DNA from 4 places in the Paenibacillus sp. JT31N17 genome. Region 2 is predicted to be linked to each of the others. Evidence: riboswitches for the same ligand, from Rfam matches in the RefSeq annotation. Region 2 holds a riboswitch; each other region holds the start of a gene.
What was found. Region 2 has a riboswitch for cyclic di-AMP ahead of AC0YOB_RS30245 (TrkH family potassium uptake protein). Riboswitches for the same ligand answer to the same signal wherever they lie in the genome.
Positions count from the first base shown of each region.

Region 1: another riboswitch for cyclic di-AMP. It lies ahead of AC0YOB_RS21700 (3D domain-containing protein); the one in region 2 lies ahead of AC0YOB_RS30245 (TrkH family potassium uptake protein).
Region 3: another riboswitch for cyclic di-AMP. It lies ahead of AC0YOB_RS33000 (C40 family peptidase); the one in region 2 lies ahead of AC0YOB_RS30245 (TrkH family potassium uptake protein).
Region 4: another riboswitch for cyclic di-AMP. It lies ahead of AC0YOB_RS13995 (hypothetical protein); the one in region 2 lies ahead of AC0YOB_RS30245 (TrkH family potassium uptake protein).

Region 1 is NZ_JBWDNP010000007.1:21,354-28,612, forward strand. Features, by position in the region: gene AC0YOB_RS21690 (acetylxylan esterase) at 1-581, opposite strand, end outside; gene AC0YOB_RS21695 (polysaccharide deacetylase family protein) at 822-1,751, shown strand; gene AC0YOB_RS21700 (3D domain-containing protein) at 1,815-2,486, opposite strand; cyclic di-AMP (ydaO/yuaA leader) riboswitch at 2,602-2,840, opposite strand; gene AC0YOB_RS21705 (PAS domain S-box protein) at 2,918-4,375, opposite strand; gene AC0YOB_RS21710 (TetR/AcrR family transcriptional regulator) at 4,506-5,129, opposite strand; gene AC0YOB_RS21715 (CAP domain-containing protein) at 5,349-6,149, opposite strand; gene AC0YOB_RS21720 (ABC transporter permease) at 6,418-7,259, opposite strand, start outside.
Region 2 is NZ_JBWDNP010000014.1:122,387-129,645, forward strand. Features, by position in the region: gene AC0YOB_RS30230 (LysR family transcriptional regulator) at 1-721, shown strand, start outside; gene AC0YOB_RS30235 (cation:proton antiporter) at 830-2,071, opposite strand; gene AC0YOB_RS30240 (potassium channel family protein) at 2,119-2,781, opposite strand; gene AC0YOB_RS30245 (TrkH family potassium uptake protein) at 2,798-4,150, opposite strand; cyclic di-AMP (ydaO/yuaA leader) riboswitch at 4,228-4,430, opposite strand; gene AC0YOB_RS30250 (CPBP family intramembrane glutamic endopeptidase) at 4,674-6,311, shown strand; gene uvrC (excinuclease ABC subunit UvrC) at 6,280-7,259, opposite strand, start outside.
Region 3 is NZ_JBWDNP010000018.1:53,386-60,644, forward strand. Features, by position in the region: gene AC0YOB_RS32990 (M1 family metallopeptidase) at 1-1,560, shown strand, start outside; gene AC0YOB_RS32995 (hypothetical protein) at 1,626-2,441, shown strand; cyclic di-AMP (ydaO/yuaA leader) riboswitch at 2,840-2,993, shown strand; gene AC0YOB_RS33000 (C40 family peptidase) at 2,999-3,499, shown strand; gene AC0YOB_RS33005 (DEAD/DEAH box helicase) at 3,803-7,259, shown strand, end outside.
Region 4 is NZ_JBWDNP010000003.1:471,589-478,847, forward strand. Features, by position in the region: gene AC0YOB_RS13985 (hypothetical protein) at 1-1,172, opposite strand, end outside; gene AC0YOB_RS13990 (hypothetical protein) at 1,350-1,709, opposite strand; gene AC0YOB_RS13995 (hypothetical protein) at 1,732-2,196, opposite strand; cyclic di-AMP (ydaO/yuaA leader) riboswitch at 2,312-2,475, opposite strand; gene AC0YOB_RS14000 (sensor histidine kinase) at 2,819-4,120, opposite strand; gene AC0YOB_RS14005 (hypothetical protein) at 4,458-4,751, shown strand; gene AC0YOB_RS14010 (hypothetical protein) at 4,702-5,130, shown strand; gene AC0YOB_RS14015 (TrkA C-terminal domain-containing protein) at 5,670-6,386, shown strand; gene AC0YOB_RS14020 (ArgE/DapE family deacylase) at 6,556-7,259, shown strand, end outside.

The DNA.
Region 1 (7,259 bases), on a different contig from region 2:
GAAGCGCAGGCAATGGTCAGACCGCCTCCCTGCGACCAGCCAGTTGCGAATACCTGCTCCGGGTCTACGTAGGGCATCTGCATGACAATGGAAGCCAGCTGCGCCGTGTCCAAGAAGATATGCCGGAACAGCAGGTTATCCGGCTGATCATCCAACCCGCGGATAATATGTCCGTGATGCGTATTGCCGGTCACGCCGCCGACATCCTGTGAAAGTCCGCCCTGCCCCCTGCAGTCCATGGCAAATACCGAGAACCCCAGCGAGACATAACCGAGACGCTCATGCCAATCGCCTACATTCCCGGAATAACCGTGAAAATGCAAAACCGCCGGCCGAGGCGTGTCCGCCTGACGGGGACGGGCATATTTAACATGAATCCGGGCACCCCGCACACCTGTAAAATAAAGATCGAAGCATTCCGCAGCAGGTGTCTGGAAGGAGCTTGGAACAAGCTCGATTTGCGGTTCGGTCTGACGCATTTCATTAAGGGCCCTGTCCCAATAATCATCAAAATCGGCAGGCCGGGGATTTCTTCCTGTATACGCTTGCAATTCGGCAAGCGGCTTATCAATTGTAGGCATTTCTCTAACTCCTTTGCTGTTGTGATTACTTTCCATGTTAGCGGTTTTATTCTTCATCTGTAAAGTTATTTTTGCAGAAAATTGCCCCGGAACAGCCTTGCCGTCCACGCTGCAGCAGCTTCGCTTCAGGTCATCGAGGTTTACCCGCTGCGTCGCATGCATGATCGGAAAACAGAGGGGCACAATGAATAAAGCGCAAGAAGCAATGGCTTGTCATTTATCAAAATATGGAGGGTTTACATGCTGCGGAATAATCATTGCGTTCGCTCTATACGAAAAACCGTTCTTATCCTCCTCGCGGTCATGATACTCTCCGGTTCATTTGATCCGGTGCGGAGACTTCATGCTGCTCCGCTTGATAAGCTCCCGGCTTCCTTACATATTCAACTTCAGAACGAGCCCGGCAGCCTGCCGCTTAGCATACCCGGCGTCAGTGAGCCTTCTTTCCAGAGCAGAGAGACAGGCCAGCAGAAGAAAAAGAAAATTTCGCGCCGTGACGCCACATCCTGGGTAGATCTGCAGCAGCGTTATCCCGGGACCTTCGTTATCGGCGGCCCGCGCAAGGAGAGGAAGGTTGCGCTTACCTTTGACGATGTGCCTGATCCCCGCTACACGTCCAAGGTGCTTGATATATTAGCCCGCCATAAAGTCAGGGCGACTTTTTTTGTAGTCGGATCGCGCGCCGCTTCTTATCCGTCCATAGTCAGGCGCATTGGCAGGGAAGGACATGTAATCGGCAACCATTCCTATAACCATGCGGTATTCTCGCGTATTTCCCTGTTTGCCTTCCAGCAGCAGATCCGCAATACGGACGCCATATTGCGTCCGCTCGCCGGTTATAGTCCCAGATTAATCAGACCGCCCTATGGGGAAGTACTGCCCGGGCAAATTGAATGGATGAAGCAAAACGGTTATATTGCCGTCAACTGGGATGTCGACTCTGTTGACTGGCGGGGCATCGACAGCAGTACGATATTGTTTAACATCAAGAAAACCCTGCAGCCCGGCTCTATTATTCTTCAGCATGCAGGCGGAGGCATCGGCCAGGATTTATCGGGAACATTAGAGGCGCTGCCCAAACTGATCAAGCTGCTCCGCAGCAAAGGCTATCAAATGGTTACGCTCCCCGAGCTGCTTGGAGAGCCGGCTGCACGAAGCGTAAAGCCCTGAAACCACCAAGCGGCGCCCCTGCAAGGGGGCGCCGCTCATTTATGATCGATTATATTTGAAGTATTATGATTTGCCCAGAACAAAAACCTTTACATATTGAAACCCGAACTCCTGGGCTTTTGCCTGCGATTGCGGTACAAAGATATCAATGCGATCCCCTTTGATCCCGCTCCCCATATCTGTCGCTACGGCCATCATGCCGCCAACAGGCAAACCGTCATGGTCATAACCGGTGATATACACCTTGCTTCCCATCGGAATACGGTTGGGATCAACTGCGATCGTACCCAGCTTGAGCGGGTTGCCGTAATAGTCAACCGGGCCCCAGCCGTTCTCGGATGCATCAGCTGTATAGGCGCTTGCTTTGGCTTGTACAACATCGGTATAGTTGTAGGCAAGTCCGTTGACTGTCACGGTATTTTTCGGCAGCGCTTTGGCCGTGGATTCCATTTTAATCGCCTTGACCGCCGCGGGCTTCGGAGCTGCTGCCGTTTTTTTCGCTGCCGATCCCGGCACTGTAATGGACAAGCCCGCATAGATGTTGGACGGGTCCACGCCTGGATTCGCTTTCACCAGCTGATCAAGCTGCACGCCGAATTGCTTGGACAACGTCCAGAAGGTATCATTGTCTTTTGCCTTGTATACCGCTGCAGCGTTTGCCGCCCCTGCATGGGCAAGAATTGCCAATCCAAGCACAGCTGCTGCCGCGCCTTTTTTCCATTTTGCATTTACCAAAACAAATGTCCTCCTTTTTATTTACGGGTTTATCGGCATGTTCTGATACAGAACTGTCTCCAAACTCCGTCATCGCTCAAACAAAGGCAGCCTCTCTCCCGATTGGTTAAGTATGCCTGTTTGTGCATGCGGCCTGCGAGGTTAGTTGTCGGATTCGGATTGAGGAGTTCAACCCTACGCCAAAGCGGATATGCCCGCTCCAAAGCGATTCACCCCCAGCGGATTTTCACCCTGCCAATTCGACTGGCTCGGATAATATTCCGCGAGGCAGGAAACAGATTATGGCTTGCTGAAAGCATCTGTTTGCTGCCTCATAAAGATCCCCCGTACGATAAGTTTCGGCTCGCGTTAAAGGATACCATAATTCTATCCCCCAAATACACTGGTAAATAGGTCCAGCCGCGAACAATAACTGGCTGAACGCCATTCATTTATCCCTCTGTCTCCCATTCAAAGGCAGGCAGCTCAACTGTGACGGTTGTGCCGCTGCTTTCCTCGCTTTCAAATTTCAGCGTGCCGCGGTGGGCTTCAATAATGCGCAAGCAAATCATGAGTCCAAGCCCCGTGCCGGAGCTTTTGGTCGAGTAGAAGGGGCTGCCTAGACGCTCAAGCTTATCCTTGGGGATTCCCACCCCTTGGTCTTGAATGCGGACAGTAAGCATACCCGCGTCCCCCTCCTTCAGGGTAATGGATAAATCTCCTCCGCTTGGCATCGCCTCTATGGCATTTTTCATCAAATTGATAAATACCTGCTTGAGCTGATTCTCATCGCAATATACCGTCGGCATCTTCGCGGCAAAATCCTTTTTCATCTCGACATTGTTCATAATCGCCTGGGTTTCCAGCAGCGTAATCACATTCTCCAATATGAAGACCAGATTATGATGGCTGAACTGCTTGACCTGGGGCTTGGCCAACGCCATAAATTCCTGCACGATCGTATTGATCCGGTCCAGCTCCGCAAGCATAATATTGAAATATTCATGATGGTCGCTTACCTTTGTTTTTAGAAACTGCGTAAAACCCTTTAAGGAGGTTAAAGGGTTTCGGATTTCGTGAGCGATTCCCGCCGCCATCTGACCTGCTACCGACAGCTTCTCTGACCGGATAATCGCTTCTTCCTCTCTTTTGCGCTCCGTCAAATCACGAAACACGCTTTGCACAACAAAGGGGCGTCCCTGAAAATTATGAATCCGGATGCCTGAAACCTCGACATCGATGATCCTTCCATCAAGGCTGACGATTTTGGATTTCATAAAGTCCAAAGGCTCATCCGAGGCCAGCAGCAAGCTCATGCGTTCGCTCGTCATTTGCCGGTAATCGGCGTAAATCAAATCCATATAGGTAACGGTAAATAATTCCTCAACCCTGGTGGCGCCAAAGAGGAGAAGGCCGGCATTATTCGTATATAAAATCGTTTCACCGTCATGAACGACGATGGGTTCAGGCAAATATTTGATCAGGCGCTGATACCTGAGTTCATGCTCACGCAAAATTTCATCCGCTTTAATCGTACTGGTGACATCCGTCAGCGTTCCAACTAGCGCGGGACGGCCATCATACTCGATCAATATACCCTTGGCCTCATAGTAGAACAGACTTCCGTCCTTCCTGAGCCCTCTGAGCCAGTTGCGGGTCCCCCTGCTTTCCCCTCTCAACCGACGGCTGATTTTGTCTTTGAAAAATGCCCGGTCTTCCTCGAAGACCAGTTCCTTGGGCTGCATACCGATAATTTCCTCACGGGAGTATCCGAACATCTCCGCCAGACACGGATTTACATACGAAATTTGATCTTCATGAAAAAGAAAGACGCCTATTCGCGACTGATCAACCAATTGATGCAGATGAGTGGAAATAAATGACTCGTATTGAGATTGTTGATCCTTCATAAAGCTCATCCCCCGACAGGTTCAAAAGAAGTATCCTTATCAATTCGCTAACATTTTATCATTTCCCTCCATGTCAAAGGACTTATTTACAAAGGCGTTTTAATGCCGATCTCTTGTTTTTTTATCGATATTAGGCCTTCATACCTGCCACCAATGTTCTTATTCCTTGATTGTAAATGGGGAGCGTCCTCTCCAAAAGCGAATCGATGGACTCCAGACTGCCGTTATAGGTGTGGACGAATCCCTGCATGTAATAAAATAAAATGCGCGCATGATTGAGCGCAGCTTCAGCGTCGGAAGCAGAACCCTCTTCATCCACCACATTGTCCAGCGCCTGAATCAGATGGCCGAATATACGGTTGCGGATCTGATTCACTTCGAGCTCGGGCTCCGGCTCATCCACCCTGCCGCTTCCCGATGTGATCAGAACATTGAAGAAGCTGCCATTGCTCAGGCAAAACACAGCATATTCCTGGCAGGCGCCAATCAATTTGTCCAGCGGGACTGCGTCCGCGTCTCCCAGCCTCTCCAGCATCCGGCCTTCCATCTCCGCAAGCGGCGGGATAGCGATCTGCTGCAGCAGATCCTCTTTATTCTTGAAATACAAATAGATCGCGGTATGCGAGCAGCCTGCCTCCTTGGCTATCTCGCGCATCGTTACCGACGGATAGCCTTTCTCTGCAAATAGCCGTGCAGCGGAATGACGGATAGCCTGCTTCATTTCCTCAGTCAGCATTTTTCGTCTTGTCGTCATGACTTTGACACCCCTTGTTTCGTTCTTTGGAATTTAAATAACCATTGGTTACATAATAACCGCCGGTTAATTTCGCGTCAAGTCAAACGAAGGGCGGAACCTGTGTGGTTGGTTGGGTCGCTCATAAGAGAAGCTTGAGGTAGCCATCATCAGGAGCTTGAATTCTCTATGCAACAAAAAAAGCGGCCAGCATTGGCCGCCTTTCCATCATAGGTTATTCTAGGAAGTAAATTCTTGCACCCATTCGCCATTGTAATAAGCAACGCCGATTTTTTTGTAATTCGCACCCAGAATGTTGGCTTTGTGGCCTGGGCTGTTCATCCATGCAGTCATAACTTCCTGAGGTGTACGTTGGCCTTTGGCAATGTTTTCACCCGCATAGTTATAAGATACGCCAAATTGCTTCATCATATCAAACGGGGAACCATAGGTTGGTGAGTTGTGATCAAAATAATTGTTGTCATACATGTCTTTCGCTTTGGCAGTCGCCACTTTAGTCAACAGAGCATCGGATTGCAGTGAAGACAAGCCTGCTTTGCTGCGCTCCTGGTTGACGAGCGTTACGACCTGGGAAGCAAATTCGCTTTGCGAAACTGTTCCCGGATCTGTGGTTGAGCCGCCGTTTGCCGGTGCGCTGCCGCCAGTTGAAGGCGTGCCGCTGCCGCCGGTTGCCGGAGTTCCGCTGCCGCCGCCAGTTGAAGGCGTACCGCTGCCGCCGTTAGCAGGAGCACCTGAACCATTCCCGTATCCGCCATTAACCGGAATTTTAATGATCATGCCGGGGAAAATATTATTGCCGTTACCCAGGGAAGGGTTGGATTGCAGCAGCTTGCCAAGATCAATTCCATATTGCTGCGCAAGTTTTGAAAGCGTATCGTTAAAGTCTATATTATACGTTTTAGTTGGGGCTGTATTTGCAGAAGCTGCACTGACCTGCTGCAAGCCTGCTCCCCCTCCAAGTACAATTACACTTGCTGCAAGAACACTTGCTATTCCCACTCGAATTGGTCTTATTTTCATGAATTTATTTCCTCCTCGTTGGTTTTGGGTTTTGCCGGTTTCTCCCGACGCCACTCATGTTAACATAGGAAAAATCGTTATTCATGCCTCAAAATTTGGCATCAGCCGCAAATGTCTCTCATAATTCGCTCCCTGATGTAAGCGTATCGCTTGGGACGCCTGAATAAAGCATTTCCCGAATTTCTAATAATAAAAAAAGAAGAGACACATGATTATGCGTCTCTTCTCCCCGTTTTCCGCCGCTATTTGTCCCAAACCGATCATCCCCTTAATTAGCCGCAGAACGCAGAAAGCCGGGCAGACGGATAAAAGCGACTGCAAGACCGATTGCTCCAAACGTGAGCAAAATCAGTACAGCTCCAGCTACATCGCCAATATGCGCGCCATGCGCAATAATGTCCACCAATGAATGCTGCGCCCAATACTGCGGTGTAAAATGGCCAATGGCCTGGATCGAATCCGGCAGCATGTACGATGGTGTCCACAGACCTCCTACCAGAGCGCCTCCCATGGAAATAAGCTGTGTAATGACCATAGCGGCTCCTTCGCCCGGAACAATGAAGGAAAGGCCAAGACCAAGACCTGTCCCGGCAATACTAAGTCCAAGGACAATTAATGCGAGTGCCGACAAATCGCCAAGACTCAAATCATAAACAAAATGGCCGAAGGTAAACAGAACCACGCATTGTGCAGCAACGGTGAGGACAAAGGGAATCCACATTCCGAGCAAATACTGCAGTGGCTTGATACTCGTGCTGCGGATACGCGACAGAAGTCCTGTCTTCTTCTCCTCAAAGAACCGGCGGCTCATCGTAATCATTATAAAGAACACGAACATGACCGTCATGCCCGGAACAACCTGGTCGATATAATTAAAAACATCCGAGGTTGTGGGCACAGCTTCGACTGTTACCGGGGAGGCAAGCGCCTGCTTGGCCTGTTCTTCGGTATCTCCCATCCGGATCAGCGTATCATTTAGCTTCTGTTCCCTGTACTTGCCTGTAAGGTTCTCCAATATAGCCGTTATCGGGGCATTGGAGATAGCGGATGCGGGATCCTCGTACATCTTGATTCCAGCCGTCTGCCCCTCCTTGACAGCCTGCTCGAAGC
Region 2 (7,259 bases):
GCTTACCTATGATTACGCCATCGAGACCAGACAGCAGCATCTCAGGTTCCTGAAGATGCTTGCCGAATACAAGACTGCGGGCCGCTCCTCCCTGACGATCGGCGCGAGCCTGACCACCCTGCAGACGACGCTGCCCGATCTGATTCAGGCGCTGACGCAGCAAAGCTCGGAGCTGGATATCAAGGCCATCACCGGCAAAACGCATGAGATTGTTTCGCTTGTCCGCGACCGCAAAGCGGATCTCGGCATTGTTGCTTCTCAAATCGACGATCCGGGGCTGCGCTGCGTCCCCCTATTCGAGGATCACCTGGTGCTGGTGCTGCCGCGCAATCATTTTGTAATGGACAAGGGCGAGCCCGTCATTGGCGATTTGAACGGCATGCCGATGATCCTGTTCTCCAAAGGCACCTGGTACCGTATTCTTACGGACGAGCTGTTTGAAAAATATCATCTCCTGCCCGACGTCAGAATGGAAATTGACTCCTTCGAAGCGATATTGCGCCTGCTCCACACATGCCGCGCCGGAACGCTTCTGCCCAAATCATATTTGCGCGAGCAGATGCTGAGCGACAATGACCTGATCAGTGTCACGATCCGCGAGCTCAAGGAATCCAAGCGCACCACCTCCCTGATTCATGCCGAGACGGACAGCTTGAGTCCTGCCGTCCGCTTGTGGATTGATGAGATTGCCAAGCTCTACAATCCGAGAAGAAACGGCTGATGCTGCCCCGATGCTCCTACGATAATTGAGAACATAGATCGTGGAGCGGACCTGGTCAATAAGTTAAATAAAACAAAAGGAGAAGGCAGCTTCGGCGCCCTCTCCTTATTATTTGCCAATTTCCGCTTCCGAATCCATTCCGAGCTTTCGGGCCACCCAGGCAGTGGTGCTTGCCTGTAGCAGAATCGTCAGCATAATGGCCATAAAGGTTACCGATGCAATAATATCGGCGTGCTTGACCCCCATTCCCGCCAGCATGCCGGATAAAGCGGCCGGTATAACGCCAGTCTCCCGCACCCACATCATGAAGGTCATTTCCTTCAGGCTCCACCGGGACTTGCGGTCCGGCAGCGCGGAAGCAAGCACGGTCGCTGGACGGGCAATGAACATCAGCACAAGCACCGCAAGCAGGCTCTGCCACCAATAATCGGCCAGCAGCCTGAAATCCACCTGGCTGCCAAGCAGGATAAAGATCAGCATCCGCATCATAACGGTTATATTATTGGAAAAATGATTGATTTCTTCCTTTTTGCCCGCCATATCCATTCCGAAGGATTTCGAATTCCCCCAGATCAGTCCCGCTACAAAGGTAGCCATAAATCCGCTCACATGCAGCATGTCGCCAATCAGATACGCGCCAAGCGCAGTAGCGATCATGGCGATGGTTGTGTAATCGCGCAGCACACCAATGCGGATGTGGGCAACCAGACCGACTATAATAATCCCCAAAGCCAATCCAACGGCAATGCCGCCGAATGCCGTCCGGATAAAATCCCATGTTATGACGCCGGCAGAAAGCGCTGAATCCCCTACAGCCGCACTCAGGAGAGCGAACGTAATAATCGATCCTGTCGCATCATTAAAGGCTGATTCACTCTCAACCGTTTCGCGTAGCCGATTGCGAATCGTCACTTGCCGGAACACAGGTATGATAGAAGCAGGATCTGTGGAAGCGATGACCGATGCGGCAAGCAGCGCATACAGCCAATCAATGCCAAACAGCAAATGCACCGCCGCCCCGACAATGCCAACTGTGATCAGCACGCCGGGTACGCTGAGCAGACCAACCGTCCAGCCCACCTGCTTCAGACCCTTCAAACCGATATTTCTCCCGCCGTCGAACAAAATGATGGAAGAACCGGCTACAAGGATCAATTGATTAATCAGCGAGCCGCTTGACTCATTAATCCAGTGGAAACCCTGTCCGATTGCCATTCCCACGATTATATACATGGCAACATCCGGTAGCCGCAGTCTGGATGCCAGCGTTCCTGCGATCATGCCAGCCGTCACAATCGTGAGCAGCAGTAAAAACAAGTGATGAATTGTTTCTGTAGTTGATGTCTCCATTTGCCGCTTTCACGCCCGTTTCATAATGAAGCAGTCGCTGATTTCCCCTAACGGGTAACGGACTCCTCGAATTGTTCAATCTGTTGGTTGGTCCCGATGACAACCATGACATCCTTCTCAGCGAGCACATCGGTTGCAGTAGGAGCAATAATGATTCCTCTGGGCTTATTGATTGCAACAATGCTGCAGCCGAATTTAGCTCTGGGATTAAGATCCTGCAGGGATACGCCGTTAAGACATTTTGGCACCGCCAGCTCGGCAATCGTATAATCCTTTGACAATTCAATATAATCAAGCAGATTAGGCGACACCAGCTGATGCGCGACACGAATGCCCATATCCCGCTCCGGATAGACTACGCGGTCCACCCCGATTTTCTCCAGCACCCGACCATGCAGCTCGCTCATCGCCTTGGCCACGACCTTCTTCACGCCCAGGTCCTTAAGCAAAATAGTCGTCAGAATGCTCGCTTGAATATCATCGCCGATAGCGACAACACCACAGTCAAAATTGCGTACGCCAAGCGACCGCAGCACTTCCTCGTCCGTTGATTCCGCCACGACGGTATGCGTCAGATGCTGACTCATATCCTGAACGGCTTCCTCGTCCTTATCAATGCCGAGCACTTCATATCCAAGCTCCACTAATTCCCTGGCCAAACTTGAACCGAAGCGGCCAAGTCCGATAATGACGAACTGATGATTCTTCATCGTGTAATAATTTCCCCTATCCAATAATAATTTTGCCTTCCGGATGACGATATAATTCTTTCTCCGAACGCGGCCCAAGCGCATAGGCGAGTGTCAGAGGACCCAGCCTGCCGGCAAACATGGTCAAGCAGATAATAATCTTGCCGACCGTGGAGAGCTCCGGTGTAATGCCAAGCGTCAAGCCTACTGTCCCGAAGGCTGAGGTAGTCTCGAACAGGATTTTCAAGAAGGCCTGATCCTCAGTCGTGGAGAGCACCATGGTGACGACAATGACAAGGGAAAGCGATAACAAGGTAATGGTCAATGCTTTGAAAATGCGCTCACGGGCAAGACGGTAGCGAAACAGCACAATATCTTCCCTGCCCCGGATCATGGCAATAACCGCACCGATTAGAGTCGTGAAGGTTGTGGTCTTGATTCCGCCTCCTGTAGAACCCGGCGAAGCGCCGATGAACATCAGGATAATGGTCAGGAACTGTGTGGCCTGCCTGAGTGAGGCAAGGTCAAGCGTATTGGCGCCAGCTGTACGCGGAGTAACCGACTGGAAGAAGGAAGCCAATATTTTGCCGCCCCAATGAAGGGAACCGAGTGTCCTGGCATTGGTGAACTCGAATATAAAAACAACAACCGTTCCGAATACAATCAAAAAGCCGGTCATAGACAGTACTACTTTGGAATGAAGCGAAAGTTTCTTATTATTGCGATATTCTACGAGATCCGAGATAACAATAAAACCGATCCCGCCTGTTATGATCAGCAGCATCGTCACGATATTGACCAAAGGATCATTAACATACTCCGTAAGGCTTACATACGGAACCCCGAACTGGCCGAATAAATCGATGCCCGCATTATTAAAGAATGAAATCGCGTGAAAAATGCCAAAATAAACTGCCTTGCCAAGCGGCATATCAAACGACCAGCGGATGGCAAAAAGGACAGCGCCAACGAGCTCAATGGTCAACGAGTACAAAATCACTTTGCGTATGAGACGCACAATGCCTTCCATGCTGGTCTGGTTCATCGCCTCCTGCAGAATGAGCCGTTCCTTCAGGGATATGCGCTTGCGCAGAACAAGAGCAAACAAAGTGGCCATGGTCATAAAGCCGAGACCGCCAAGCTGAATCAGCATCATAATAATGATTTGGCCGGGAACCGAATAGTGGCTGCCTGTATCCACAGTCACGAGCCCCGTCACGCACGTTGCCGTTGTTGCTGTAAATACCGCGTCGATAAATGGCGTCGGTAAGCCATCCCGCGAGGCAAAGGGCATGGAGAGCAGCAAGCCTCCAAGCAAAATAATGAGCGCAAAGCCCGTTACCAATATACGGGGCGGCGACCATTTGGAAATATTGAAAAAAGATAGCATCGTAGGATTTGTCCCACCCCTCCTGGCTGTTTGCGCGCACAAAAAAAGCACTGGAAGCCCAAGTGCCAATGCGTTTGAGTCCTGTTCCACGAAGCCTGCGAGGTTAGCTGACGGATTCGGGCTTGAACAGCTGCCCTATTCACAAGCAGTTCAAAATTACGCTGCTTGTTGAAATTCACCCCGTGCTGTCCTTTAATGAAATCGCATAAGCTTAAGCGACCCGTTCAAGACAGCTGTATGGTTCCCCCGTTTTCATTTCGAAATTCGGCTTTTCATATGCAATTGATACACATTATAATTGCATTGTTCTGGAAAAAACAAACGACAATTAAGGAGGAAAGGAACCGTTTTCAGGCAAAAAAGACGACCCTCGGGCCCAAATCGGCACATCCTGTTCATTATTGTCCATTTAACTCGACCACAAAACGTATTTGCGAGCATTCGCATGGAAATTATCGAGACAACTATGATAAGGTAGATGTATGCGGTTTACTGCTTGTATATTGAGATTAGAGGTGCAAACATGAATGTTTATCAGCTGCGGCCCAACTGGAAATTCTATGCATGGTTAGGCGTCATTGGCATTGTTATTTATTTGCTCGTACAAGTTGTACCGCAAACCTCGGAGTCTTTTTTTGACTCGGGCAGCAAGAAGGTAATCGCCAAAAGCAAAGCCGAGCAGATTGCTGAGGATTTTGCCCTGCAGCAATTCAAGCAGCTGCCGGAGAGCATCCATGCGGTTCACCAATCCGATTCGATGCTTTACGGTTATCTGTCCAAGGAAAAGCAGACCGAGACCTACGACAAGAAATATGACAGCCGCTTCCCCACCGACACATTCCAGGTCACGGCGGCGATGCCTGACGGCAGCCAGATTTTTATTTATGTGCATATGCAGGAAGCCAAGGTTGTCGGCTGGAACCAATACAAGGAGATCCATACCACTATCCCGCAAGCGACCCAGATAAGCGACGCTGCTATGAAATATGCCGTCTCCCAAGGATTTAAAGCGAATGAACTAAGCATGACCAAGGCAGACCCGGAAACAGGCAGGATCTCGTACAAGGTTAACGGCTATACGATCGGAGAATCGCAGCTGATGCTTGCGATGAGAACAGAGAAAACAAGCGATGGAACGCTCATCATTGCCGAATACAAGCCCGGCTTCACGGTTCCGGCCAGTTATTCGAGCTATGTCCAGGCCCAGCAGAAGCTTGCTTCTTTCCTGTCCCTCCTCGGCAGCATTCTGCTTTCCTTTGTCCTGTTCGTCATTGCAATCGTCTATGCCGCGCTTTACCGCAAGCATTCCTCGTTTACACGCGGTATTGTACTGACTCTGCTGTTCCTCGTCATGTATTTGGCGAATGACTTCAATCTCATGGACGGTCTGCTGGCGAGTGCCGGCGAGGACCCTAATGCGATGGCCTACGCGGCCATTAATGTCGGCATTACCTGTGTCGTCACGATTGTGATGGGCATTGCCGTTTATTTCTCCCTTGTCGGCGGCGACGCCCTGTGGAACTCAATGGGCAAACGGATGTGGCCGCGAATGGGAGAGGAGGGTTATGGCGATCATGTATGGCGCAGCATGTGGCTCGGTTATCTGATTGCTTTCCTGCTGCTGGGACTGCAGACCGTCATCTTCATCGTGCTGGTGAATGTTACCGGCGCATGGTCAACCTCGGATGTCACGCAGTCTCCATACAACCTGGGCATTTTGTGGATCTTCCCCATGCTGGCCTGGTGCGCCGCCATTTCGGAGGAGGCTTTGTACCGTTTTTTCGGAATCGGCCTTTTCAAAAAATGGTTCAACAATACGTTCGTCGCTTCGCTTATTCCCACTATTATATGGGCGCTTGGCCATGTTACATATCCCATTTTCCCTTCCACCACACGGCTGCTTGAATTGACCGTTATCGGGCTTATCTTCAGCTTCATGTTTCTGCGGTACGGTTTTCTCACGGTCGTATTCGCCCATGCCGTATTCGACAGCATCATGATGGCTATTTCCCTGATCTTCACGGGAACGCCGGGCAATATCATCATGGGCATCGTCTACATCCTGCTGCCTATTCCCATCGCATGGGGACTGCGCTACCTGCATGACAAGAAAAAAAGGACGAGACCGCTTATTGCGGCTCCTCCCTCAACGCTTCAATGATTTGTGCGGCGAGCTTTTCGCCGATGGACAGAGGCCGGAAATCTTCAATTCCGGCTTCTTTTATTTTTTTGATCGAGCCAAAATGCTTGAGCAGCAGCTTGCGCCGTTTCTCCCCGATACCGGGGATGGAGTCCAGCTTGGACGCGATCATGGACTTGCCCCGCTGCTCCCGGTGGAAGGATATGGCGAAGCGGTGAACTTCATCCTGAATGCGCTGCAGCAGATAAAACTCCTGGCTGTCGCGCGCAAGGGGCACAATCTCCGCAGGGTCCCCCATCATCAGCTGAGCCGTCTTATGCTTGACATCCTTCACCAGGCCGCAGACCGGCACGTACAGGCCAAGCTCGTTCTCCAGCACATCGAGCGCCGCCGATATCTGGCCTTTGCCGCCGTCTATAACGATCAGGTCGGGAAGCTGCAGCCCTTCCTTGAGCACCCGCTCATAACGCCGCCTGACCACCTCGCGCATCGTTTCGTAATCATCCGGCCCCTGGACCGTTTTCACCTTGTATTTGCGGTATTCCTTCTTATCCGGTTTCCCGTCCGTGAACACGATCATTGCAGAAACCGGATTCGTGCCCTGGATGTTGGAATTGTCGAACGCCTCAATGCGGCGTATCTCAGAAAGTCCAAGCGCGGCGGCCAGACTCTCGGAAGCCTTCAGGGTGCGCTCTTCATCCCGCTCAATCAACCGGAATTTCTCATCCAGCGTGACCTTGGCATTGTTGACAGCCATCGCGACAACATCGCGCTTGCGCCCGCGCCGGGGAACGAATACTTTGACCTTGAGCCATTTCTGCAGAGATGAGCCGACCTCATCGGCCACGGTTGCCGGCAGCGCTTCGTCTTCCTCAGCCTCTCCCGACGTCTGCAATGAGGTGCCCGTCACATCTCTTACGGATGCCGGCAAAGCCTCATCATTATCGTCTTTGCCAGTCTGCTCCGGAG
Region 3 (7,259 bases), on a different contig from region 2:
ATCAATTCGCTGGTCACCAGCGAGAATGACAGCCTTCTGCCAAGGCTTCATTATGTGCAGCCCGATGACGGCAATGCGAATGATCAAACGTTGGCCAAGCTCCGCCTGCCCGAGCCGGTAGCGCCCGGAAGAAGCGTCACCCTCAAAATGGCCTTCGAGGTCAAGCTTCCGGAAGTCTTTGCACGAATGGGCTACATGGGGGATTTCGTTATGGCCGGCCAATGGTTTCCGAAGCTTGCCGCGTATGAGACGGTAGGCACCAGGGGGAGAACGACCGAAGGCTGGGATGCCCATCAGTACCATGGCAATTCTGAATTTTACAGCGACTTCGGCATTTACAGCGTAAAAATCAATGTGCCCGCCTCCTACAAGGTTGCCGCAACCGGATTCCAGACGAAGCCTGCCGCAGCTGACAACAAACGGAAAATCTTCTCCTTCTATGCGGACGATGTTCATGATTTCGGCTGGAGCGCCTCTCCCGACTTTGTCTATGCGGAAGAACCGTTCTCGACCGACAATGTCCCCGGTGTCCGCATCAAGCTGTACCTCGACCCGCTGCATGCCAAGTTCAAGGACCGCTACATGCATGCCGCCAAATCAGCGTTGGCCAAGTATTCCCAGTGGTACGGGGCTTATCCCTATTCCACACTCTCGATCGTCGTCCCCCCCAAAGGCGGCAACGGGGCGGGAGGAATGGAATATCCGACCTTGATCACTTCGTTCGCCGCCGAGACGGACAATCCCGGCTACGATCTGGAGCGCACCGTCGTTCACGAGATCGGCCATCAATATTGGTACGGCATGGTCGCATCCAATGAGTTCGAAGAAGCCTGGCTGGATGAAGGCTTCACCTCCTACTCCGAGGACAAGGTGATGGAGAGCGAATACGGCGTAGCTCCCAATCTTCCTGTGGAAGCCAGCTACATGACCGATCCCGCACCGCTCAAGCAGCTTTCCTGGTCCTACCACAGCCATAATCATTATGCGGAAAATGTGTACATGCGGGCCAAGCTCGTCCTGTTCGGCATCGAGAAACAGGTCGGTCCGAAGATCATGAGCAAGATCATGCGGACGTACTTCCAGAAATACAAGTTCAAGCATCCGTCCACGGCGGATTTCCAGCATGTTGTGGAGCAGGTCACCAAGACCAAGTGGAACGATTATTTCAGCCAGTTTGTCTACGGCAATCAGATGTCCGACTATTCGGTTGAATCGATTGCGGTCAAGCCTGTGAAGGAAAACGGCACTGTGAAGTATGAGTCAACCGTGCTGATCCGCAAGAATGGCGGCAGCTACGGACCTGTCCCGATTGTTTTCCAGTTTGCCGACGGGACGACCCTGCCGAAGGTTTGGGATGCGGCGCAGATGCACATTCAATATAAGCTGGTGCATTCCTCTCCTTTGCTTTGGGCAGCGATTGATCCACAGAATGAGAACGTGCTCGACAACAAGCATATTAACAATTTCATGAAAGCCGAGCTTCCGGAGAAGGTACAAACGCGCTGGAGCATTGGCGTCGCCAAGCTGCTGGAGGGGATCTTCACTTCCCTTGCCTGGTAGCCTGGCGGCCTGGAGCCGGCAGGTACCCGCCAAACAAATGGAGAAAAAAGGAGGTGAAGGCTTGCATGAACCATCATGTGAAGCAAGGCTGGCATCTGACGATGAAGCATTTTTACATCATTATTATGCTGTTCCTGTACGAGCTGCTGTGGGGCTTCTTCCTCTACCGTTCGGTTGAAGGAATTATGGTCCCGCTGCTGAAGCGTTACCCGGACAGCGCACCCTCGGACGGAGCTGTGGCGCTTTTCCTGACGGAGGCGCAGTTCCAGCTGCTCAAGACCGATCTCATTCGTCCCTATATCTGGCTCTTCGCAAGTCTGCTGCTCGGGCGCATGCTCCTGACCCCGTTCCTGAACGCCGGGCTGTTCCATTCCCTGCATCATGCCCAGGATGAGAACGGCACAAGATTTATCAAAGGAATCCGAACGGCGTGGAAGCCGATTGCACTGCTTTACGGCATCGAAACGGCCTTGACGCTGGCTCCGGGCGTTTGGCTGCTGCCCAAAGCGCTTGATGCCCTGCTCAGCAGCGGCAGTCTGGCGGACATCGCCAACAAGGTCGGGCCCTGGGCCGGCGGTTGGCTGGTGTGGGCGGCTCTGCTCCACCTGCTCTTCCTCGCCATGCAGTTCGGCGTTGTGTCCGGAAACGGCGCGCTTCGCTCATTCTGGGGCGGGGTGCGGCATCTTATTCCGCTGGCCGGCATCTCGCTGCTAATGTGGGCCATTGGAATGGCGCTCAGTCTGACCATGGCCTCGGCCTCTATGCTCTGGGCCGGATTGATTGCACTCATTTTGCATCAAAGCTATCATCTGGTTCGTACGGTTATGAAAGTGTGGACAGTAGCCTCGCAATATGAAGTATGGCATTCCAAGCAGACCTGACCACCGCTCTTACTAGCGAAACAGGCAGCAGGCAGAAGTCGGTTCAGTTGCCGGTGAGAACTTAAAAATATTAAAGAGGGATCAGCCGTTTTGATGCGGTTGGTCCCTCTTTGTTTTGAAAATATGACATCTGAAAGGCGAATTAGAGAAACAGGCGCAGTCAGATATTGTCGATAATGCGGGTGAAATTGGAAGCATTCATCTGCCGGTATGGACTTAAGTCTCAAGTTTAGACCACAAAAAAAAGGCTCCTGCAAATGCCGGAAGGCCCTTTCGCATTTTTTGCAATAAGATAACGAGACGAGTTGTCAAAAAGTTTCACTCTAATAATTCTAATTTGTGAACAAATTGTGAATTTGGAAGGAGATTCGCTAAAAAAACAGAATTAGTATGCCAGCATGAAAAAATTGCCGAATTCTCTTGGATGAGAAGCGGGGGAACCATCTTGGGTGAATTGATCCCGACATTTGCTGCAACGAATGTCAGAGGGTATCATAGGGAGCCTTCAACCGAACCCCACAGCTAACCTCGCAGGCAACCGGAAGGGGTCACATTTTTTGAAAAAAGTTTCTGCACTACTCATCGGTCTAGCATTGGTACTCTTGTTCCAAGTTGGGAGCGCACTAGCAGACTCCAAAATGGACGGCGTTATCAGTGATGTGATCGGCACTCCTTACCGCACGGCAGGGACGACTACCAAAGGATTTGACTGCTCCGGATTTACGATGTACGTGTTTGACAAACTCGGCGTCTCGATCTCGCATTCATCCTCCGCCCAGTCCAAGCTGGGCAAGAAAGTAGTCAAGGACGACTTGATTGCTGGTGATCTCGTATTCTTTAATACGAATGGTCGCGGCATTTCGCACGTCGGCATTTATGTTGGAGACGGCAAGTTTGCTCATTCCTCCTCCAGCAAGGGCGTTACCATTAGCAGCCTCAGTGACTCTTACTACGTTAAACGCTATGTTACTGCCCGCCGCGTAATGAGCCCTGAGACATTCGAGAAATACGCTGACGAACCTTCTGATGAATTGGTTGACAGCGAAGACGCTGGTTGATCAGTGTCAATGAGCGTTCGCTAACGAATGCTGATGCATAGCCGCAGCAGCTTGTCCGATTGGACAAGCTGCTGCGGCTTTTGCTTTTTCATTTGGGTGTATGAAATAAGAAGCGGCACTTATATATACCCCGTATGTTCCGGTATTCAAACAGTCCCGTGCATGCTGGATGCCGTCAAAATGGACCCGATAGACCCGGGCGTTGTGCGAAGGGTGCCGGCGAATCTCGCAATCGGAGGGAAAATGGGTATAATATAACCACAATCCCAACCTTGATGTATGAATGAAAGGAGCTGTTAGGTGATGGCAGAGCTTTCCCCTGCGCTGCAGGTGTTTCATCCGACTCTTGCGGGGTGGTTCCGGCAGGCCTTCGGCGAGCCGACCGATATTCAGCTGGACGCCTGGGCTTCAATTATGGACAATCATCATACGCTCATCGCAGCACCCACCGGCTCCGGTAAAACACTTGCGGCGCTGCTGCCCTGCCTGAACGGGATCGCAGTGGGCAAAATCGCCGCCACGGCCCCGGGCAGCAGCTGGAAGCCAGGTGTGCGCACACTTTATATTACGCCCTTGAAGGCGCTTAATAATGATATTCAGTACCATATCATCGGCTTTATGGAGGCCATTGAACGTTTCCATGAAGAGCATCAAAGAGCGGAGACCCTCGCTTGGCCGGGAGTACGCTCAGCCGTGCGGACCGGGGATACGTCCTCAAGCGAGCGCGCCAGAATGGTGCGCAATCCGCCGGATGTGCTGGTTACCACCCCTGAATCGTTCTACCTCCTGCTTACCTCCGAGAAAGGACGCGGCATGCTGCAGACGGTGGAAACGGTCATTGTCGATGAAATCCACGGGCTGGCTGGAGACAAGCGGGGAGCTCATTTATCCCTGTCGCTGGAGCGGCTGAGTGCGTTATGCCCGAAGCCGGTGCAGCGCATCGGAGTCTCGGCGACACAAAAGCCGCTTGAACGCGTTGCCCGCTTCCTCGGAGGCTGGGAGCAGCGGGCCGATGCGGCGGCCGGTCATCCAGCCGCGGACGCTCCCGGGGCGGCCGGCGAACGGGAGGAAGCCGTCAGCCCGCAGGAAGCGGATACAAGCTCCGGGCGCAAGGCGGGCGGGCGTTCTCTATACCCTGCAATACCGGATTCCGTGCACAATAGCGGCTCCCTGCCGCCCGCTGCCGGAGCAGGTGCAGAGACCGGGCAGTGCCCGCACCCGCTTGGCTACAGTCAGCGGCCTGTTACGATCGTCCTGAGCCGAATATCAAAGTCCATTGAGGTTCGGGTTACGATGCCCGACCTCAGCAAGCCGGCCAAGACCCGCGAAGCCGTCTGGCTGCCGATCGTTGACCGGGTGTTCCAGTTAATGAACGACGCCCGGTCTGTGCTGATCTTCGTCAACAGCCGCCGGCTGTGCGAGCGGCTTGTGCTCCGGCTCAATGAGCACGCCGGCTACGAGATGGCGCGCGCCCATCACGGCAGCCTCGCTCGCGAGCGCAGGCTAACGATCGAGGGCATGCTCAAGGCAGGCGAGCTTCGCTGCCTCGTGGCCACCTCGTCACTGGAGCTCGGCATCGATGTCGGACATGTCGAGCTGGTCATTCAGATCGATTCCCCGAAGCAGGCCGCGGCCGGCATTCAGCGGATCGGGCGCGCCGGGCATGCCGTGGGCGATGTGAGCCGCGGCTTCATCCTGGCCCGCGGCCGCAGCGAGCTGCCGGAATCCGCCGTGCTCTGCCGCGATATCACGCGCCGTGATATCGAGGAGATCGTACTGCCGCAGGAACCGCTTGATGTGCTCTCCCAGCAGATTACAGCGATGGTCGCGGCGGAGGATCTGGAGGTTGGCCGCCTCCACGCGCTTATTTCGCGGAGCGAATGCTACCGCGAGTTTCCTATGGGGCGTCTGGAGGCTTCGCTGAAGGTGCTGACCGGCTTTTATCCCTTCGCCAAGCCGCTTGTGGATTGGGACCGCAGCCGCGACCTGCTCAGCAAGCGGGCGAATACCGCCATGGCCGCAATCACCGGAGCAGGAACGATTCCGCAAAGCTCCGCTTATCCGGTTCACCACGCGGACAGCCGCGTCCATCTGGGCGAGCTGGACGAGGAATATATCCACGAGAGCCGTGTTGGAGATGTGTTTCAGCTCGGCACGTCCTCATGGATGATCAGCTCCATCCAGAACGACCGGGTTTATGTAAGGGAAGCGCCGAACCGCTTCAGTGAAATTCCCTTCTGGCGTGCGGAATCCGGGGGACGGAGCTATGAGCTCGGCGTAAAGCTGGGACAATTCATGGGCGAGCTGGAGGCCCGCATGCATTGGGGCGAAGAGGACACCGGCGTGCAGCCCGCTTCTTTGCCGGGGAATTCAGGCGGGGGCGGGACGGATCAGCCCCCGCCGGATGAATCGGAAATCGCGGCCATCCACTGGCTGGATACGGAGTACGGACTCGATGCAAATGCTGCGGCAGAGCTCATCGGATTTGCCAAATCCCAGCACCGGGCGCTGGCTCTGCCGACTGACCGCAGGATCGTCATTGAGCATTACCGCGATCTGATGAACCAGACGCGGGTTATTATCCACAATCCGTTCGGCCGCCGGATCAACCGGACCTGGCTGCTTGCCATTGAACATCAATTCAAGCGGCTGCTTCCTTACAAGATGTACGGCAATGCAAAAGACAACGGAATCGAGCTGGTGCTGCCGGAATGGGATGCCTCCTGGCTGAAGACATTGTGGCATATCACGCCGGAGAGTATCGAGCCGCTCATGACCGAAGCGATCGCCGGATCGCCGCTGCTGGCCATCGCCTTCCGGCGTATAGCCGAGACGTCCCTGCTGCTCTCGCGCAGCTTTACCCGGACGCCCATGTGGCAGAAGCGCCTTCGCAGCGAAGAGCTGCTGAAGCAATCCCTGCCGTATGCGGAGCATTTTCCTTATTTGCAGGAAGCGATGCGGGAATGCCTTCATCTGTATCTGGATATCAACGGCCTGAAGCGGCTGCTCACAGACATCTCGACGGGATACATGGATATCGTGGTGCAGGAAACGAATACCCCGTCGCCTTTTGCCGCACAGTTTCTGTGGGAATACGTGAATGCGCAAATCTATGAAGGCGACGGCTTAAGCGAAGCTACGCAGCTGCAGCTGATGAGCGTCAGCAGGACGCTTGCAGGTGAGCTGTTCGGCGAGGAGGCCGTGCGCCGGGCCATCGATCCGCTGATTGCCGGCGATGAGGCCAAGCGGCTGGAAAGCGGAGATCTCATCCCCTCTTCCTCAAGCGAGCTGTATACGCTGCTCAAATGGCGGGGGGATCTTTCTTTCGGGGAAATCGCAGCAATTGCGGGCGACGCCGGGGATTGTTCGGATTGGCTTAACGTTCTGCAGCAATCGGGCAGCGTGATGACCATGACGTTCGGCGGGGAAGTCCGTTATATCTGTACGGACGAGAATGATATGTACGAGAGCTTTCCCGGGACGGACGGCTCGATTGCCTTCGTTGCCGGGCGGTTCGCCCAGCACCGGCTCTCCTTCACCGAGGAGGAGCTCCGCGGGCGGTATCCGGCCCTCACTGCAGCGGACGCCGAGCATGTTGTTCTGGCGCTGATCCGGCTGGATCTTATCGAGCAGGCCCCCTTCGCCGCTGACAGGGACGAGCGGATCTGGACGAGCCGGAGCGTGGCTAAACGGCTGATCCGGCTGACCATGGAGCAGGCTCGCAAGCAGGCGGAGCCCGTCGATCCGATTCGCTGGTGCG
Region 4 (7,259 bases), on a different contig from region 2:
GTCAACGTAGCCGCTCCGGTTCCGATTGCGGATGCGAATAATTGGGCGATCGAACCAGCCAATGATAGTCCGGAGAAGCCGGAGCCGTCCAGCCCCGTAATCGCGCCGGTCACGGTAAGCGTTACGGCACCAATTGCCTGATTAAGCGGCACATGGTTGGCAAGCGCGACCCCGAGGTCATTTACGATGCCGTGAGAGCCCTCCGGCAGCACATTGCCGAACATTTCCGTGAAAGCGGCGTCTCCCAGATAGAAGAATGCCGCGATCGGAATGACTGGACCGAACACCTTGAAGCCGAATTGGAAACCTTCGATCAAATAAGCTGTGGTTTCCTCCAGACCCCGGTTCCGGTGAGCAAGCATCGTGACCCCGATCAGGATCAACACGGCAGTGCCGCCTACAAGCGCCGTGGCGTCCCCGCCCTGCAGATTCAGAATGAACATGGCTGCCACGTCGATAGCGAAAAGCACGGGAATCAGCACGGCAAGCAGCTGCTTTTGTTTGTGAGGCAGGGTGATGCGCCCTTCGCTCTGGTTCGCCGTGTGCCCGCTGATTGTCCCTGATACAAGGCCGTCTCTCCACGTTCCCTTCTTCATATCCCGCCGCATCATCCAGAATGCCGTTACCGTTGTGACGAGACCCATGACGATTACAAGGGGAATGCTCGCCTCCATTACTTCCGAGACCGGCAGCCCGGCTGCATCTGCAGTCAGCTTCGGAGCGCCTTGAATAATATAATCTCCGGAAAGCGCAATCCCGTGCCCGAACAGGTTCATGGCCATGGCCGCGCCGAGCGCCGGCAGCCCCACTCTTACGGCAACCGGCAGCAGAACAGCGCCGATAAGCGCAACGCCGGGAGAAGGCCAGAAAAACCAGGACGTAATCATCATAATCAAACCGATGCCCCAATAGGCGAGAGCGGGCGTCCTTAAGAACCGCGTAAGTGGAGCTACCATTACCTCATTGACGCCGGTTTTAATCAAGATTCGGCTCATGGCGACGATGATGGAAATAATAAAAATCGTGCCGATCAGCTCTTTTGTTGCATAGATAAAGCTGTTGAAAATACCGCTGACTGATCCGCTGAGGCTTTCTGTTGCCAGCAGACCAAGCGCCAAAATACCAACCACACAAATTAAGGTCGTATCCCGCCTTTTGATGAGCAGAGCCATTATGAAGACGATAAAGGCGAGGTAAACCCAATGCAGCGGGACAAGCTGAAATTCCACCTGGAATCACCCTCTCTTGCCTGTAAAAAGTCATACATTGTATGCAGCTTGTGCCATAGGCGTTCGCTGGATATGATGCGGCAAGTTTTTTTTGGTGACGCAAGGTGGTTTTCCAAAGAATCAATCCTGAATATACAGGCTCTCAATATCGCAGCCAAACAGAATCAGCTCCATTTTCTCCCCTTTGTGGGCGCTTATATCCGATTGAATGGAGAGAACGGGGCATTCCGTCAGCTCCGCCAATTTCAATTTCAGCCGGGAATGGAACTGTTCGAGCTCCGGATCATTCAAAGGGTGAAAGGAAATTCCCGCTCCCTCCAGAACTGGAACCGAATCTTCCGCAGCAGGGCCGTATTTGGCCAGGATGACAAGATATTTCCGGATGATTCTGACTTCTATCTCCTCCGGACGAATCTCCGAAATTTCCGCTTCGCATTCCATATAAGCTTTTTCAATTTCGTGATAGAGCTGTTCCAGCATCCGTTCTCATTCCCTTCTCTGATTAGTCCAAAGCATAATAACAGTATGATTGCGATCGATCAAACAGCTCGGCACGGTCCCATTTCTTGTTTTTGCCCGTGTTCAGATGAATGGGATGATCAAGCTTAAATTCAAGCGCAAGCAGTGCAGATTCGGCAAGCTCTCTTCTCTCCTTGCTCCATGAGCCGCATTTCGTCTGGACATGGTAAAGGCATTCGCCAACAGACAAACCCTTCATTTGCAAAAATTCGGATGACCATTGAAGAATATCGAATCGCTGCTGTGCATCCGGAACGGGGCATCCGCTCCAGCCGGATATGCCACTGCTGGTCAAATTGAGCAAAATAATACCGGTTCCGCGAGCCTCAGCTCCCGGCGGTACGGCCTTCGCGACAGTTATGCTGTCATACAGAAACATCTCCATAAAACAAATTTTTTGCTGAAGCCGGACATTCAGACGGGGCAGGGAATCTGATAATACGATCATATTGACCGCTCTCCTTGTTCTTTAACAAATTTAGGCAAAAAAAAGCCCGAAAAGCAGAGAATCTCTACTCCCAGGCTGCTTGGCAGCACATATGGGCTGCGGGCGGATTTGAGTGCGGTTCTCTCTCAATGCGCTTACGAGGTTAGCTGCCGGATTCGGGCTTGAGAGTGCCCGTCCCTGTATTTGCCAAGCAAATAGTAGGATTAACCCCGTGAAACCATAGAATGGTTTCTAATTGGTTCCCCCGTTTCCCTAGCGGGAATTCAGCGTTTTCATACGAGTATGAAGTTGTTGAGAGAAATAATACGCCTTCCACCCTTTAAAGTAAAATTCAATTTTGGCGGGTATTTGCGGGTTTTTGACCCTATTTCGTACATGGAAACGGAATCAATCGATGAAACTGTTCATAATCGCTCTTCTATCTGCGTCAGGATTCAGTTTCCCCAACAAGATGAGCCGGGTGAGCGCGCACTGGAATGGCCGATTGTGTCAGTAAGTGAACAAAAAAAGTGGCCCGCAGCTTTCGCGGACCAAATGAAACTATATCAATGGGGGGTCATGTAACAATATTAACCGCGCCAAATGACATTGAATCAAATCGTTATTCTTCATTTTCATTTATTTATGCCCGGCGTGTCTTCGGCAAATGAATGGAAAAAGTAGCTCCTGCCTGCTGACTTGACACATCAATGCTTCCGCCGTGCTTTTGCATGATCAGGTAGCAATAAGTCAGACCCAGCCCAAAATTATCCTCATGGTGCTTGGTGGAGAAAAACGGCTCGAAAAGCTGCGCGCGGGTCTCCTTGTCAATTCCCCTGCCATTGTTGGAGAAATCAACCAGGAAGTCTTTCTTGCTCTCATGTATTCTTATTGCCAGCATGCCATTGTCCATTTCCACCGCTTCAACAGCATTGCGGATCAGATTGGCGAATACCTCCTGAAGGTGGAGCTTGTCGCAAATCAAATTGCAGGGCAAAGAATAGTCCGTCAGTACGGAAATCCTTTTATGCTCAAGCAAATAACGGTTGGATAGCAGCGCCTGGGCGACAATGTCGGACAAGCTTGCAGGTCCTTCGACAATTTCGATATCTTCTATATGTTTCTTGATGCGTTTCACCATATGCATCATCTGTCTCGTCTCCGCTTGAATAACCGCAATATCCTCGTCCGCCTGTTCATGCAGCCGGTTCTGTACATGCTCTTTCAAACGGCCTGTCAGCATATCAATGTTTGTGATGTGATTTTTCATGGCATGGTTAAGCATGGCCGCCCCCGATGCAATTCCCTTTATCGTCTGATCGTGAAGCTGCTTTTCAAATTTGATTCTTACGCCAAGCACGCCGAACCGGATCGCAGACACAATAAATACGGCAAAAGCGATGACGACGAAATAACTGATATACCGGTAGCTGCCAAACGTATTCACAGCTCTTTCGAAGTGATTGACCACAACAATCATAATGACGGGAGGAACAACAAAACAGACGGTTATGAGACGGTTTCTTCTTTTAAGCGGGTTCTTTTCTTTCAGATAGGCGTAGATAATGAGAAAACATCCGGCCAGATAATAGGGAACCGCCCAGAAGAGCAGGAGGAGAAAATCCATCCGGATATCGGGTCTCATCGGCGTAATAAGCAGCGTCATGATAATCGGTAGCGCAAGCGCGTAGGTGAGTATGTTTTTGACGCGGGGAATCGCGGTTTCGGAATAAACGATCGAGAACATGATGAAGCCGTAAGGGGTGCAGGCCTGGAGGATGAAGAAGAAGAGACTGTGCCATACAGGTGCCTGAGCGACATCCGAAAAACTGCCAAGCCCAGCGAAAAATAGAAATAATACCGCCCATTTGGTCGCTTCGTGTTTGCGGCCGTAGAAATAAATCATGGCTGCGAGTAAAAGATCAATAATGGCCGAATAGATCATATTTTATTTTCCTACCCGTCAATCCACCCTAAGCGGCGGGTTTTCCTTCATGGTAGCATGATTTTCCGAAAATTCCCATTAGAATTCCATAGATCCTGCTGCAGCCATCAGCCGATCAGCACATATTCCGGATGAAATAAATACTCATTTTTTTGAGTACAGACTTGAGTATGGCGGACGGGTAGAATGAAACTCGCAAGTTTACTCTGACAGACTTGTACAGTCCGGAAAATGAAGAGTACATGATGTCCACACATGCCGCGATTAAAGTAGGTGTGTTTGAATACGAAACAGTATGACAAGCGTGACAAGCTTATCACAAGGAGAAAATTTCACGATGAGATATACAAAAGCGGATTTCTTCGCACTCCTGGCTCCTGTCGTTCTCCAGGTCAGGCGGGAAGAATCGCCGCTATTGCCCTCGGTGCGTCTTGCCCAAAGCTGGCTGGAAACGGAAGGAAACCTTAACAGCTGGAACAACCTGGGCGGCTACAAGGTGGGCAGCGGCGCGCCAAACGCTTATTGGACGGGAGAAATGGCAAGCAAAGGAACCTGGGAAATATACGGGGGCAAGGCGGTTAATGTCGTCACTTCATTCAGAGCTTACGATAGCGTCTACAGCTTTTTATAAGGATCAGGATCTGTTGCTTGCCAGAAGCCGCTATGCCCCTGTAAGAGCTGCGACAACACCAGCCGGGCAGTGCTGGGCTTTCTATATGTGCGGGTATGCGACTGATCCCGACTATGCCGCCAAGCTGATCTCCATTATTAAGTTGAATGGACTGATCCAATACGACGAGACCGGGATTGTGGAGGAGGAGGGTGACGAAGAGATGACCAAGGAAGAAAAAGCCGCCTTTGAAGAATTGAAAGCAAAAGTAGCGGAGCTCGCGGGCAGACAATCTATGGAAACGATTCCGGAATGGGCCATGGAGGCGCAGTCGCTGCGAAGAAAGCAGGCATTGTCGATACTACGCCAGGCGGCTCCTGCGACTTCTACCGGGTGCTGACGATCTTGCACCGCAAAGGCTTGATCTGATTGGGCTAATCTAATCGACCCAATGTCTACCATGCAAGCCGTACGCAAAACTCCCGCTGGCCCATGTGACCGGCGGGAGTTGTTCCGCTCTTGTTCAAAACGCTTTTTGGCATCCTCAAACGCTTTTTCAACCCAACCGGGGGATGAAAAACAATTTTCCGAAAAGGCGTCAGCATGATAACAGGGATGGTAATAACGGTCCCGGCTGGACCGCTGATCCGCCTTCAAATGTGTTTGACCATAGGCAAGCCTTTCAAATGTCTCCTTCCGGAAACGAAGATCTACATAAAAAAACCGGGGCTCTCTTTCGAGAGCCCCTTTTCATGGGAGAGGAGAAACCGGACGAAGAGCTTATGGGGAAACGTAAGTCTTCTCCGCGGTTGTCTACGGCATCTCTCGACGCCGATACAGATAGGATTGCCGATTTGTGGGGATTTATACATCTCGCGATTTTTTTCGGACAATTCGGGTAATGGTAATCGAGAGAAATGAGCAAAGGCGGGGATCATCATGGGATTCAAGTTTATCCTGATCTATTTCATCATTATTTTCCTGGTACTCGAGATTGCGGTTATTCTCTTCCGCAGTACGGGACTCAAGCGTGAAATATCCCGGTTCCAGGTGATCTCCATGATGACGGGGACAGGCTTCACGACCAAAGAGTCTGAGCTCATATTAAGGCATCCGGTTCGGCGGAACATCGGTATGTTTCTTATTTTGTTCGGTGTGTTTTCCCTAGCGGTTATTATCTCGTCCATCAGTGCAATCATGACGGAGAGCTTTCACGTACCCCAGCTTGTCTGGACTGCTGCTGTACTTGGTTTATTATTGCTGATATTGCGTTTTACGCCGGTCCACACCTTTCTGACAAAATGGTTTCATGGTGAGCTCCAGCAAAGCTTCGATCTGAAGGAACTGCCGGTTTCCGAAATCTTTGAGATGGGCGAGAATGATCAATTTATCGATATTCCTCTTTTTGCAAATTCCCGGCATGTTGGCAAAAGCGTTCAGGAGCTGCTGACAGATCAGCATGATATTAATCTTCTTTTTATCAAGCGGGGTAAAGAAACCATTCGTAAAGAGCGTTTATCCACCGAACTGCGCAGCGGGGATCTCATTTATGTTTACGGCAATAAGGCAGACCTGGCAAATTTGTTTAAAGAAGAGCTGGCCGAGAGGGATAAACAGGACCATGATGAGAAAAGAGCGGCCAGCCTGAACGAATAAAATCCATGTTTTGTCCTGCAGCCTGACCCCTGACCCCCCATTTTATGTGCTAAAATAATACTAAATATGATGCAAGCGCTATCGTCAGACTCTTATTATTACAGGTGGATTTATCACGCCGCATGGGTAATAGGATGATCTCGAGTTTCTTAATTAGGGGGATTATTTTATGAATGACGATAAAGCAAAGCTTGCGGCTTGGCTGCGGAATCATGAATCCGGGATGATCGACCTGCTAGGCAAACTTGTATCCACCCCTTCCGACAATCCGCCGGGGAACTGCGCTTCAATCGCTGAGGTGGTTGTCAGGGAGCTGACAGACAGAGGCTTTGAACCGTTTATGGATGTCGTTCCGAAAGAAGAGACGCTGGCAGCTGGTATGGCAGAGGGGAGAAATGTGGTTGCCGATACTCTATTTGGCACTGGTACAGGTCCCGTAATTGCGCTTAACGCACATGGCGATGTGGTGCCGCCCGGAGAAGGCTGGACATATGACCCCTACGGGTCTATTATTGCGGAAGGAAAGCTTTATGGCAGAGGAGCCGCCGTATCCAAGTCCGATATCGCCGTCTATACCTATGCGGTCATGGCGCTGCGTGAGTGCGGGGTAGAGGCAGACGGCAGGCTTTGTCTGGTTATCACTTTCGATGAAGAGACGGGCGGCGAAATTGGTCCGCAGCGGCTGCTTCGCGAAGGCTTAATTGCACCGGATTACGCAGTCGCAGCAGGTTTCACTTACTCGGCGGTAACCGCTCACAATGGCTGTCTGCATCTTGAAGTTACGCTCAAGGGAAGGTCAGCCCATGCGGCTATCCCGAATACCGGAGCCGATGCCCTTGAAGCTATGAACAAAGTACTGAGCGCTTTATACGA